DNA from 3 places in the Lysinibacillus sp. 54212 genome. Region 1 is predicted to be linked to each of the others. Evidence: riboswitches for the same ligand, from Rfam matches in the RefSeq annotation. Region 1 holds a riboswitch; each other region holds the start of a gene.
What was found. Region 1 has a riboswitch for S-adenosylmethionine ahead of V4T18_RS09865 (methionine ABC transporter ATP-binding protein). Riboswitches for the same ligand answer to the same signal wherever they lie in the genome.

Region 1 (4,207 bases):
TTTCCTTTACACTTCTTTTTTATGCAAACGGCTCATTGCCAGATACATCTAACGTTTGTCTACTTTTGTAGCGATTGTATCCCCTATCCACTGAATAATGAATACAATAATTAAAATGATAATTGTCGCCATTAACGTTACATCAGTGCGAGTACGCATAAACCCTTCTATATATGCTAGGTTCCCTAAGCCACCAGCACCGATTACACCAGCCATTGCCGTATAACCAACAAGTGCAACGGCTGTTACTGTAATACCTGAAATTAGAGCTGGTAAACTTTCAGGAAGTAAAACTTTAAAAATAATTGTCGATGTTTTAGCGCCCATTGAACGCGCTGCCTCAATGACACCTTTATCAATTTCACGAAGCGCAATCAATACCATTCGTGCATAGAAGGGTGCAGCACCAATAATTAAGGCTGGTAGGGCTGCGTTTGTTCCACGAATCGTCCCGATTAAAAGCTTCGTAAATGGAATCAGTAAAATAATCAATACGATAAATGGAATTGATCTGAAAATATTTACGATTGAGCCCGTTAAAAAGTTAACAAGCTTATTTGCCCATATTTGATTTGGACTCGTTAAAAATAAGATAACCCCAATTGCCAATCCTAAAATAAATGTCGCTACTGTTGAAATGGCTGTCATATAAATTGTTTGATACGTAGCCTCAGCCATCGTATCCCAGTTCACATTCGGAAATAATTGATTAAGCATGCTCAATCACCTCCGTTTGAATTTCATGCCTCTTAAGAATCTGTAAAGCTATATCAACTTTGCTTTCATCACCATCTATATGAACAATTAATGTCCCGTAAGGTCCGCTCGTTGTATGTGAAATCGTTCCGTGTACGATATTAACATCCACACCATACTGCTGAATGATTTGCGAAATAATTGGCTGCTCTGTTTGTTGACCAATAAATGTTACTTTTACAAGCTTACCTGAAGGGTAATTGGCTAAGATTTGCTCGATAGACTCCTTCGTATCGCTTGTACCAGAAACCTGTGAAACAAATTTTTTCGTTATCTGTGCCTGTGGATTTTGGAATACGTGTAGAACATCTCCAGACTCTACTACCTTTCCAGCCTCCATAACAGCTACACGATGACATACTTTGCGAATCACGTGCATTTCGTGTGTAATAAGCACAATCGTTAATCCTAGACGTTTATTAATATCTAGCAGCAGCTCTAAAATTGAATCAGTTGTCTCAGGATCAAGTGCTGATGTTGCTTCGTCACAGAGTAGTACCTCTGGATTATTAGCAAGCGCTCGAGCAATACCGACACGCTGCTTTTGACCACCAGATAGCTGAGATGGATAAGCCTTACCACGACCAGCCAATCCGACTAATTCGATTAATTCCCCTACACGCTTTGATCGCTCCGCTTTTGGAACACCCGCAATTTCTAATGGGAACTCGATATTTTCCTCTACCGTACGTGACCACAATAAATTAAAGTGTTGGAAAATCATGCTTATTTTTTGCCGTGCTGCCCGAAGCTTACTGCCTGAAATTGCAGAAATATTTTGACCATTTACTACAACAGTCCCACTTGTCGGCTTCTCTAAACCATTTAACAGGCGAATCATTGTACTTTTTCCGGCACCACTGTAGCCGATAATGCCATAGATTTCTCCCTTTTGAATCTCTAAGCTTACCCCATCAACAGCCTTTAGCTCGCCGTTTTTCGTGCTGTAAACTTTCGTTATATTACTTAACTCAATCATAATTGACTCCTTTATAGTTTTAGACTTACTAAAAAAACCTTTCTACATAAGATAAGTAGAAAGGCTTTCGCACGAAAATATACGTTACCGTTCTCTCATCTTCCAAAGAATAACTTTGAGTGACTTGGCACCTTTTCACAATTGTGATGGTTGCCGGGCTTCGTAGGGCACTTCCCTCCACCGCTCTTAATAAGAGTAACAATATTAAATTTAGATTATTATGAATGTAAATGTACCATGCTTGCAATTGTCCGTCAATTACTTTTTCAATATTTCATACAAATTTAGTACGGATTGAAATGCATATACTTTTTGAGCTATTTCCCCATCCCGTGCAACAAGTAAACATGGGACACTTTCAATCTCGTTTTCATATGCTAAATCTTCCATAAAATTTAAATTCGCTTTCCCAACTGGGAGTAGTGGAAGAAGTTGCTCGACTACATCCATCATTTTAGAAGCCACCGCGCACGTGCCACACATTGGTGTGTATAAATAAAGTGCAGCTAACTCCTCATCCTCTACGACTCTCTCCCATTGTTGCTTTGTCCATTCTTTCAATTTTACTCATCCTATTTCATCATAAATTTTGCTTTACGGAGTATTTCTGTCAGTATGTCTGCTGGTGTTTTGGCAACCTCTAAATATTGCTTTGGTATCGTAAGTTGAGTTGCCTCACTGTAGCAGCGTTTCATCGTTTTGCGTAGCCGGTCACCAGATTTATCAGCATCAAATAATGTAAAAAGATCGCACTGCTCAAAGGGTTCAATAATATCAATTAATACTTCTTCATCTACTGTGCCATTCGTACAGACGATAGCCACATCCTCAGCAAATAGTGGGGCTATTTTTAATTTATCAGAGCGACCTTCAACAATTATACACTTTTCTGTATCCATGTGCTCCCCTCCTACTTTACGTTGCTTTCTAATTAAAAACGCCAAAACCCACTAACGGATTTTGACGTCTAAAGATTATTCTTGAATTAATTCTTCGTATGCTTCTGCAGATAGAAGTTCTTCAACTTCTGCTGGGTTCGAAAGCTCAACAACAATCATCCAAGCTTTTTCATATGGAGATTCGTTTACGAATTCTGGGTTATCAGAAAGCTCTTCATTTACTTCAACTACTTTACCTGAAACAGGTGCATATAATTCAGAGACAGTTTTAACAGATTCTACACTACCAAACGGCTCATTAATAGTTACTTCATCGCCTACTTCTGGAAGCTCTACGAACACGATATCGCCTAGTTCACTTTGAGCGAAATCTGTAATACCAATACGTACTTTTCCATCTTCATTTTTTACCCACTCATGTTCTTCTGAGTAGCGTAAATCTTTAGGAATACTCATCCAAAATCCCTCCAACTATATATATTACATTCACTTTTAGTTTGACATATTTCGTAGTTAAAAACAAGTTTCGATTACCTTTATTTCCACGATTCTAAGAAGTCAGACTCCTTAAAGCCAAGTGTAATTTTTTTACCGTCAGAAACTATTGGACGCTTAATTAACATACCATCCGAAGCTAGTAAATCTAGTTGCTCCTCCTCCGTCATATTGTCTAGCTTGTCCTTTAAGCCAAGCTCTCGATACTTTATTCCTGACGTATTAAAAAATTTCTTTAATGGTAAGCCACTTAGTTCATAGTATTCCTTTAGCTGCGCCTTTGTTGGCGTCTCATCTACAATATGAATTGCCTCGTAGGAAATATTATGTTGGTCTAACCATTTTTGAGCTTTTTTACATGTAGTGCATTTAGGATATTGAATTAATTTAAGTGACATGTCCGCTGCTCCTTTAATAATTATTTTCCCCTCTATTGTAGCGGATTTTGTCTAATATTGTTATTAAAAACAACATGCTTACTCAATTAATTAGATAGAATGGTGTACATTACTAATCACATTTTCACAAATTATACATTATTAAGATTCAGCACCATAAGTCGGGGTTGCTATATGCACCGCACACTGCACTCCGAGCGGACGCTTTCCGCAGGCTTGGCTTCAATCTCCTCGTTGCTCCTGACGCTACCGCTTTCGTCGCAAAATAAAATTTCACTACGTTACGTGTGCTAAAAATTGCAAAAAATAATTCCACCCCCATGAAAGCACGCTGCGTAACAGAAATCAACCCCAGTTTATGGTGAAGAGGCATTTTTATTCGATTAAAAAATCCAGGTGCAATGGGCACCTGGATTCTACATGTTACACTGTATATTTTTCAGCTTCGATTAATTTCGCTGAGGCTTCACGTTTTTTCGGGATTAGGTTATATGGGTTGTTACGCGTTAATTTACGTAGAGCTGATAACGTCATACGACCCGCGTCCCCTTCAACTGCCGCTAGGATTGTATCCTTTGCTTCCTTCTCGATTTCAGCAAAAGCTTCCTGACAGAAAATTTGTGTGTAAAGAATTTTTTGACCTGCTTTTTCTACTCCGTCACGCTCGATAGCTTTTTGAG
Region 2 (4,207 bases), on a different contig from region 1:
CCGACTATGTAACTATTACTGGTGATGTTACAATCGGCTCAGATACAACGATTTGGTTTAACACTGTCATTCGTGGGGACGTTGCACCTACTATAATAGGAAATCGTGTAAGTATACAGGATTTAAGTTGCTTACATCAAAGCCCAAACAATCCGTTAATTATTGAAGATGAGGTAACAGTTGGGCATCAAGTAACCCTACATAGCTGCGTCATTCGCAAACGTGCATTAATTGGCATGGGGTCAATTATTCTAGATGGAGCCGAAATTGGAGAAGGCGCCTTTATCGGAGCCGGTAGCTTAGTACCTCCAGGTAAAAAAATCCCACCTAATTCACTTGCGATGGGGCGTCCTGCAAAGGTTGTTCGAGAAATTACTCCTGAAGACCGCGAAGATATGGATCGTATAGTACGAGAATACGTAGAAAAAGGGCAATATTATAAATCCCTGCAAGATAATAAGTAAACTATGGAACAAAAACTGCCGCTCCATGATCTGAGCAGCAGTTCAGAGTGTCGACAAACTCATTTTCATTGGAGTTTGCTAGAATTTTGTCCTAATAAAATAATCCATGAAAAACCGTTGATTTCCGTTCCAGGCGCTCCCTTTCCGCAGGCACGGCTTCGGGCCAACAGGACGTTGGTCAGGAAAACGTTGTCACATGATGTGACGATTTTAGTTTTCCTTCCTTTTGCGGACCGCCGCAAAAATGGATTTTCCGCTCGTGCTTTTCCTGCTGGAGTGTCGCGCCTTTCACTACAATCAACTACTATTGCTTAATGATAAGATATGCCGCTCTCTATTTATTAAAATGTTCCAGATGACGAATAAAAATAAAATCCATGACGTGAACAATTTGAAAAACTGGGATTTCAATAGCTTGTTTTTATCAATTTCATTTATCCGTTTGTCGGGAATAGGTTGGTGTTATTAACCTTTGGAAATTTTATTGAAATATATTGAAAAACTAGGCAAGCCCCGCCACGTAGACTTCTGTGGGATAGCGATAATGGAACGAAGGCTAAGATCGTCACGTCGTGTGACTACGCCTTCGTGACCAACATCGTGTTGCCCCGAGACCCCGCAGAATTTGCACTCTTGCAAATTTGAGGAGGCTCGGCGCTCGCCCACGAAAAGCGGAGTGGCGGGGCTTGCCGATTCAAAAAAAAACGGTTTATCGACAACCTAAAACTGCCGCTCCATGATCTGAGCGGCAGTTTTTGTGTTCAAATGAACATTCTTATAACTCAGCTTTTGCTCTTAAAGCATCGGCTTTATCTGTTTTTTCCCATGGTACATCTATATCTGTACGACCAAAGTGTCCGTAAGCCGCTGTTCCCTTATAGATTGGTCGACGTAGGTCAAGCATTTTAATAATGCCAGCAGGACGTAAATCGAATAATTCACGAATCCATTCTACAATTTTACTTTCTGCAACCTTCCCAGTACCAAATGTATCCACAGAAATAGACACAGGTCGTGCTACACCAATTGCATAAGCAAGCTGCACTTCAGCACGATCAGCCAGACCTGCTGCAACGATGTTTTTCGCTACATAACGAGCCGCGTATGCAGCCGAACGGTCAACCTTTGTTGCATCCTTACCTGAGAATGCGCCGCCACCGTGACGCGCATAACCACCGTATGTATCTACGATAATTTTACGACCTGTTAAACCAGCATCCCCTTTAGGTCCACCGATAACGAAGCGGCCTGTTGGATTGATAAAGTATTTTGTTTCTTCATCGATTAACTCTGCTGGTACGACTGGATTGATTACTACTGCTTTAATGTCTTTTTGGATTTGTTCAAGTGTAACGTCCTCATCATGCTGAGTTGATAATACAATTGTATCTACTCGAACTGGTTCGTTGTTTTCATCATACTCTACTGTCACCTGCGTTTTACCATCTGGACGTAGGTATGTTAGCTCACCCGTTTTACGTACCTCTGCTAAGCGACGTGCCAATTTATGTGCTAGGCTAATAGGTAATGGCATAAGCTCCGGTGTTTCATTACATGCATAACCAAACATTAAGCCTTGGTCACCAGCGCCGATCGCTTCTAATTGCTCATCAGACATTGAGCCTTCACGAGCCTCTAGCGCTTGATCAACACCCTGTGCTATATCTGGTGATTGCTCTCCTACAGCTACAAGTACAGCTAGATTTTCTGCATCAAAGCCGTATTTACCACGTGTGTAGCCAATTTCTGCAACAGTATCACGGATAATACCTTTCATATCAACATAAGTAGATGTAGTAATTTCACCTGAAACTAGTACAAGCCCAGTTGTTACAGTCGTTTCACACGCTACTCGTGCGTTTGGGTCCTCTGCTAAGATTGCATCTAAAATAGCATCTGAGATTTGGTCACAAATTTTATCTGGATGCCCTTCTGTTACACTTTCTGATGTAAACAATCGACGGTTTGTCATTTGTTTTCCTCCTATGATATCCTTGCAAAAATGCGCAATATTGATACGGTACTCATTACCCATGTAAGTCTACCCTTAAGGATTGAACTTCAAGCCCATTGCTAACTTTTACACGAGGATCTAGAAAGGTATATAATAATGAAAAAACTCAAATAAATAAGTTAATTCTTATTGTAAAACAAAAAAATCCCTTCGCTCATTTGTCATGAGGAAAGGAGTGTTCATGCCGTTACCTTTCACTCTTATCGTTCAAGGACATATCCTTGCATCAGGTTGGCACCAACACGTTATATGCTAGGCATATATTGCAGGTTGCCGGGTTTCATAGGGCCTGACCCTCCACCAACTCGGGATAAGAGTATCCGTTCAATTTCAAATAATACGTAATTTGCTGAAGGCTGTCAATATTTTTTGACGGAAATCTGAAATGTAAAAAAATCCACAAAAATAAATTTTGAATTAGTATAGATTATTTCAATCAATGTGTTATACTATTTTTGAATAAAAATAAAAGCCCTTTCAGTAGGGAACACTATACAAAAAGGATGGTATTTAATCGATGAATTCAGTAGAAATTAACAACGAACTGAAGGAATTATTAAGTGGAGCAAATGTTAACGTTCAACTTTCAGTACCACAATTAGTTGAGAAAGCAACTGCTCGTGGAGAAGCAATGTTAACTGTAGACGGTGCATTACGCGCTGAAACAGGAAAATACACTGGTCGTTCTCCTAAAGATAAATATATGGTTGAAGAAGAAAGCACAAAAGATAAAATTGACTGGGGTAAAGTAAACCGACCAATCTCAGCTGAAATTTTTGATAATTTATATGTAAAAGTCGTTAACTACTTAAAAGAGAAAGACGAGTTATTCGTATTCAAAGGATTTGCTGGTGCAGATAAAGACTCACAAGTTTCAATCCAAGTTGTAAACGAGTATGCTTGGCATAATCTTTTCTGTCATCAATTATTCATCCGTCCAACTGAAGCAGAGCTTGCTTCTCACGTTTCAGAATTTACAATCGTATCAGCACCTACATTCAAGGCTGATCCTGCTGTAGATGGCACAAACTCAGAAACATTTATTATCACTTCGATGGAAAAGAAAATCATTTTAATTGGTGGTACTGAATACGCTGGTGAAATGAAAAAATCTATTTTTGGTATTATGAACTACTTATTACCAGAGCAAGGTATTTTCCCAATGCACTGTTCTGCAAACGTTGGAGAAGCTGGTGATGTAGCTCTATTCTTCGGTTTATCAGGTACTGGTAAAACGACTTTATCAGCAGATAGCGATCGTAAGCTAATCGGTGATGACGAGCATGGCTGGTCTGATAATGGTGTATTCAACATTGAGGGTGGTTGCTATGCAAAAACAATCAACCTTTCTGCTGAAAAAGAACCAGAAATTTATAACGCTATTAAATTTGGTTCTGTTTTAGAAAACGTTGTTGTTCATCCAGAAACACGCGTTTGTGACTATGATGATGGTTCACTAACTGAAAATACTCGTGTAGCTTATCCGATTGACTACATTGAAAATATTGTATCACCATCGGTAGCAGGTCATCCAAAAACAATCGTATTCTTAACTGCGGATGCTTTTGGTGTGTTACCTCCAATCTCTAAATTAACTAAAGAGCAAGCAATGTATCACTTCTTAAGTGGCTTCACTTCAAAATTAGCTGGTACAGAGCGCGGTGTTACTGAGCCAGAACCAGTATTCTCTACATGCTTTGGTTCTCCATTCTTACCACTTCCTGCTACA
Region 3 (4,207 bases), on a different contig from region 1:
GCTGCGTTGAATGAACTCCCTGAAGATTGGGCAAAACGAACGAAACTTGGATTTCCGGTCCCTATTCGTCACTGGCTACGTCACGAAAAGTATTACAATTTTGTAAAAGAAACCTTTCAAAAAGAGTATGTTAATGAATTTTTTAATCAAGACGACCTTATATACTACTTAGATCTCCATTATCACAATAAAGCAAATAAGGCGCGTCATATTTGGACAGTTTATATCTTTTGTATTTGGTATGAGCAATTCTTTGCTGAAAATATTAACAAGGAATATAATTAATGGTAAATCACTTCCGTAAAGTGAGGCAAAGAAATGCTATTTTTAAACAGCAAAACCAATTATCCATTTTTTTATTTTCTTTTGGAACAAAACATTGTACTCGTGTATGAATTCAAAACCCAAAATTATATAACACAGCTAGACTTTATCAATTTAATCTCACTATATGAAATACATACTGAAGATGAGTTTGATCAGTTTAATCATGAAAATTATAATCCAATGGCTGGAGGGGTTTATTTAGAGCTAGAGGATACTAATCAAATGGTAGCTGAAATCAACAACAAAATTCAAAAACAACGTGCAAATTTCCAATCCCTTCAACAAGGACCGATTCACCTTGTGATGTCAGAATCAGCAGCAGGATCTTTACGCGTAGGGCTACCTAGACCTAAGACAGTTATTGGTATACCAGATTCCTTTGACAGTGGTCCGTTGTGGCAGCTCGATAAAAAAACAGGTTTAATGTTACGAAATGAATGGCTATATGACCATATCAATGACGAGCAAGAGGACGGAGAATATTTAAATCGTTTCAACAGAGCATTACGTCAAATGGAGGATATTTCAACAAACGTCCCAATCTTTATTTGGTATAGCGATAATGAGGATGAACAGGTAGGTTTTCGCTTTATTCTCTACTTATTAAAGGAAAAGGGAAATGATATTTTTCTAATGAATACTACGGAACTTTATAGGGAAGTAGGGCAGCCTATTTTCCATACAAGTCAAATGGATTCCGACAATCTAAGACTACTTTTTGAAAACAACTCCAGGTGCAAACCATTATCAGAAAAACAATTACTTCGATTTCATGCAGAATGGGAGGAGCTTGCCGAAACAGATGGACTCCTACGTATATGGGATGGCGGTAATATACAGCATGTATCAGAGAATTATTATGACTCATATATCATTGAATCAGTCAAAAAGCTCCATAAGAAACAAGGACAGCTAGATTGGATTAGGACTGCAAAGCTCCTTGAAGAACTGCTGCAAGATATGAAAATATCTAAAAATATTTTCTATTTAGAATACCGAATCAGGCATTTAATCAATAATGGACTTCTAGAGTTAAAAGGAATACCAAAATCAATGAGACACTATAGTATAAAGCTTCGGTGAATTGATTTAGTTATAGATGCCTCTAATACGCTGACTTTGGCGGTAATCCACTCAAATGATGATGTTACTGCGAGAAATATTTGAGTGAATTGTTGAAAAATTCACATTGCTGTGATACAATCTATCTAATTTAATAGTCTTATCAAGAGAAGCTGAGGGACTTGGCCCTTTGACGCTTCAGCAACCTCTAACCGTGTTAGAAAGGTGCTACTTCCAGCAAGGTATTTCCTTGAAAGATAAGAGCGAGTAACGTTAAACCTCTCATTCTTATACTGGAATGAGAGGTTTTTTAATGGTTAGCTTTGTATATTTGATAGACGAGAAATGGGGGATCAGCATTGCCAATCAATATTCCGAAGCAATTACCGGCTGGCGAGCATTTACGACAAGAGAAAATTTTCGTGATGGAGGAGGACCGCGCGAAAACACAGCAAATTCGTCCACTAAATATATTAGTGTGCAACTTAATGCCAGAAAAAGAGAAAACGGAGTTGCAATTATTACGGTTATTAGGAAATACACCACTGCAAGTCAATATTACTTTTTTAAATACAGCTACATATGAATCAAAAAATGTATCTAAATCTCATCTGGAGCTTTTCTATAAAACATTCGATGAAATAAAACATCGTCGCTTCGATGGCATGATTATTACTGGAGCACCCGTAGAGCGGATGGAGTTTGAAGAAGTATTATACTGGCAAGAAATCACAACGATTATGGATTGGGCTAAAGTAAACGTAACGTCTATTATGTATATTTGTTGGGGAGCTCAGGCAGCGTTATACCATCAGTTCAATATTGGTAAATACGAGCTACCGAAAAAATGCTCTGGTGTTTATTCTCACGTTATTACCGATTTAACTGTAGATTTAGTCCGAGGATTTAGTGATGAATACGTAGCTCCGCATTCTCGTCATACATCGGTTTCTATTGATGAGGTTCGTGCGCATCCAGACTTACACTTATTAAGCTATTCTGACGATGCAGGCGTGTTTATTGTTCAGTCGAAGGATAATAAGCATATTATGATTACCGGACATTTAGAATATGATGCTACTACGTTGCGTGATGAGTATGAGCGAGATATTGCAAAGACAGATAATGTGGAAATGCCTGTGAACTATTTCCCAAATAATGACCCAGCACAAGAGCCAAAAAACACATGGCGTGCTCATTCACACTTGCTGTTCTACAACTGGTTAAACTACTATGTATATCAAGAAACACCATATAAATGGGATTTTGTTGAAGAAAATATTGAATTTCATATTTAAGAAATACCGCATGGCAGAAAGATATGTCATGCGGTTTTAATCCTTTTTACAAGCAGTATAACGAAGGTTACTATTAAAATAACAAAGGATGATGTATATGTTTCCAATCTTAGAGACAGAAAGACTTTTGCTGAGAGAAATCACAGAGCACGACACACAAGTAATTTTTAACCTCTTTTCCAATGATGCTATTACACGATTTTATGGCCAGGATAATTTAACACTTATAGAGCAAGCCGAGCAATTTGTTCACTTTTTCGCTAAGAGCTACAAGGAGAAGCGCGGTATGAGATGGGGGATAGAATTAAAGGGACAAAAAGGCATAATCGGTACTATAGGCTATAATCATTATTCCCCGAAGCACAAAAGAGCTGAAATAGGCTATGAATTACATCCAGATTATTGGGGATACGGCTACGCTAAGGAGGCTGTATTAAAGGCTATCTCATATGGATTTAGCGAATTAGGCTTAACAAGAATAGGAGCTATTGTATTTCTTGAAAATGATAGCTCTAACCATTTATTAAAATCCATTGGTTTTCAACAAGAGGGTATATTAAAAGCATATATGTATCAGAACGGCCAAGCTTATGACACTTACATTTATTCATTGTTAAATGAGAATTAACGAAAGGAAAATCCAATGACCACTTCATTTTTAATTATTCTTCCTATTGTTTTTACGATTTTTATCGTTGCTTCCTGTTTTGCATTTTACAAGTTTCGTCATTTTTTCTCACGAGGTCAATAAAACAAGGTAGCACTCACATATTGTGGGGGCTACCTTGTTTTAAACTAATTTAGAGAGTAAATCTTGAGAAGGTGCAGCGTCTAGATCACCATTGTTTGCTGCCTTCCCCAATAATCTTAGGAAGGTCTGTTTCATCTCTGTATTTAACGCCTCTAAATCAAACACATCAAACTTGCATTTTGAGAGAGGTATCGTTTCGGATTCACTAAATCCATCCTTATAAAATAGATTCCAAGTAATGTACTCACCGTCATCATCAATTCCAATCGAGCACGTGAGCAAAAAGTTTTCAGCAGTTGCCTCTGCTACAACTTCCTCATAAAAATCCTCATCTTCTAATAGCGCATGTAAATTGTCAAAAGCTTTGGATGTTACAATCGTTATCATCACGTCAACTCCTCTGTTACCATACTTAATTATAAGCAGAGCTTTCCTTACCCGTCAAAGCAAAGAATAGCTTTTCATTAATTTTCAGCGCCCATTGAACAATCGGTCCGAGTCCAAAAGACATAATAACTGTACCAACCCCAATCGGACCACCTAGTAAGAAACCAATAATTGCTACGAGAACTTCCATTGTCGTTCGTGCCTGACCAACACTCCAGCCAAGCTTATGTGAAAGTAGTAGCATTAAAGCATCACGTGGTCCTACACCGAGGTTTGCCACAATATACATCCCACAGCCAAAACCTAGCAACAATAAGCCAATACAAAATGACAGTAATTGTGGGAGGAATCCCGTAAAAGGGGGTAAGATAGCATTAAAAAT

Region 2: it holds a riboswitch for S-adenosylmethionine, as region 1 does, so the genes downstream of both, metK (methionine adenosyltransferase) here and V4T18_RS09865 (methionine ABC transporter ATP-binding protein) in region 1, are expected to answer to the same signal.
Region 3: it holds a riboswitch for S-adenosylmethionine, as region 1 does, so the genes downstream of both, metA (homoserine O-acetyltransferase MetA) here and V4T18_RS09865 (methionine ABC transporter ATP-binding protein) in region 1, are expected to answer to the same signal.

The regions. Positions count from the first base shown of each region.
Region 1 covers NZ_JBAFWZ010000011.1:78,067-82,273, forward strand. Annotated here, with positions in the region: gene V4T18_RS09860 (methionine ABC transporter permease) at 49-717, opposite strand; gene V4T18_RS09865 (methionine ABC transporter ATP-binding protein) at 710-1,735, opposite strand; SAM riboswitch class I at 1,828-1,931, opposite strand; gene V4T18_RS09870 (thioredoxin family protein) at 1,994-2,296, opposite strand; gene V4T18_RS09875 (toprim domain-containing protein) at 2,308-2,634, opposite strand; gene gcvH (glycine cleavage system protein GcvH) at 2,710-3,090, opposite strand; gene V4T18_RS09885 (arsenate reductase family protein) at 3,171-3,527, opposite strand; gene V4T18_RS09890 (acyl-CoA dehydrogenase family protein) at 3,951-4,207, opposite strand, start outside.
Region 2 covers NZ_JBAFWZ010000014.1:61,677-65,883, forward strand. Annotated here, with positions in the region: gene V4T18_RS11460 (gamma carbonic anhydrase) at 1-464, shown strand, start outside; gene V4T18_RS11465 (hypothetical protein) at 643-765, opposite strand; gene metK (methionine adenosyltransferase) at 1,240-2,436, opposite strand; SAM riboswitch class I at 2,676-2,795, opposite strand; gene pckA (phosphoenolpyruvate carboxykinase (ATP)) at 2,996-4,207, shown strand, end outside.
Region 3 covers NZ_JBAFWZ010000001.1:254,661-258,867, forward strand. Annotated here, with positions in the region: gene asnB (asparagine synthase (glutamine-hydrolyzing)) at 1-285, shown strand, start outside; gene V4T18_RS01205 (DUF1835 domain-containing protein) at 367-1,410, shown strand; SAM riboswitch class I at 1,547-1,653, shown strand; gene metA (homoserine O-acetyltransferase MetA) at 1,749-2,687, shown strand; gene V4T18_RS01215 (GNAT family N-acetyltransferase) at 2,785-3,315, shown strand; gene V4T18_RS01220 (hypothetical protein) at 3,478-3,825, opposite strand; gene V4T18_RS01225 (YczE/YyaS/YitT family protein) at 3,851-4,207, opposite strand, start outside.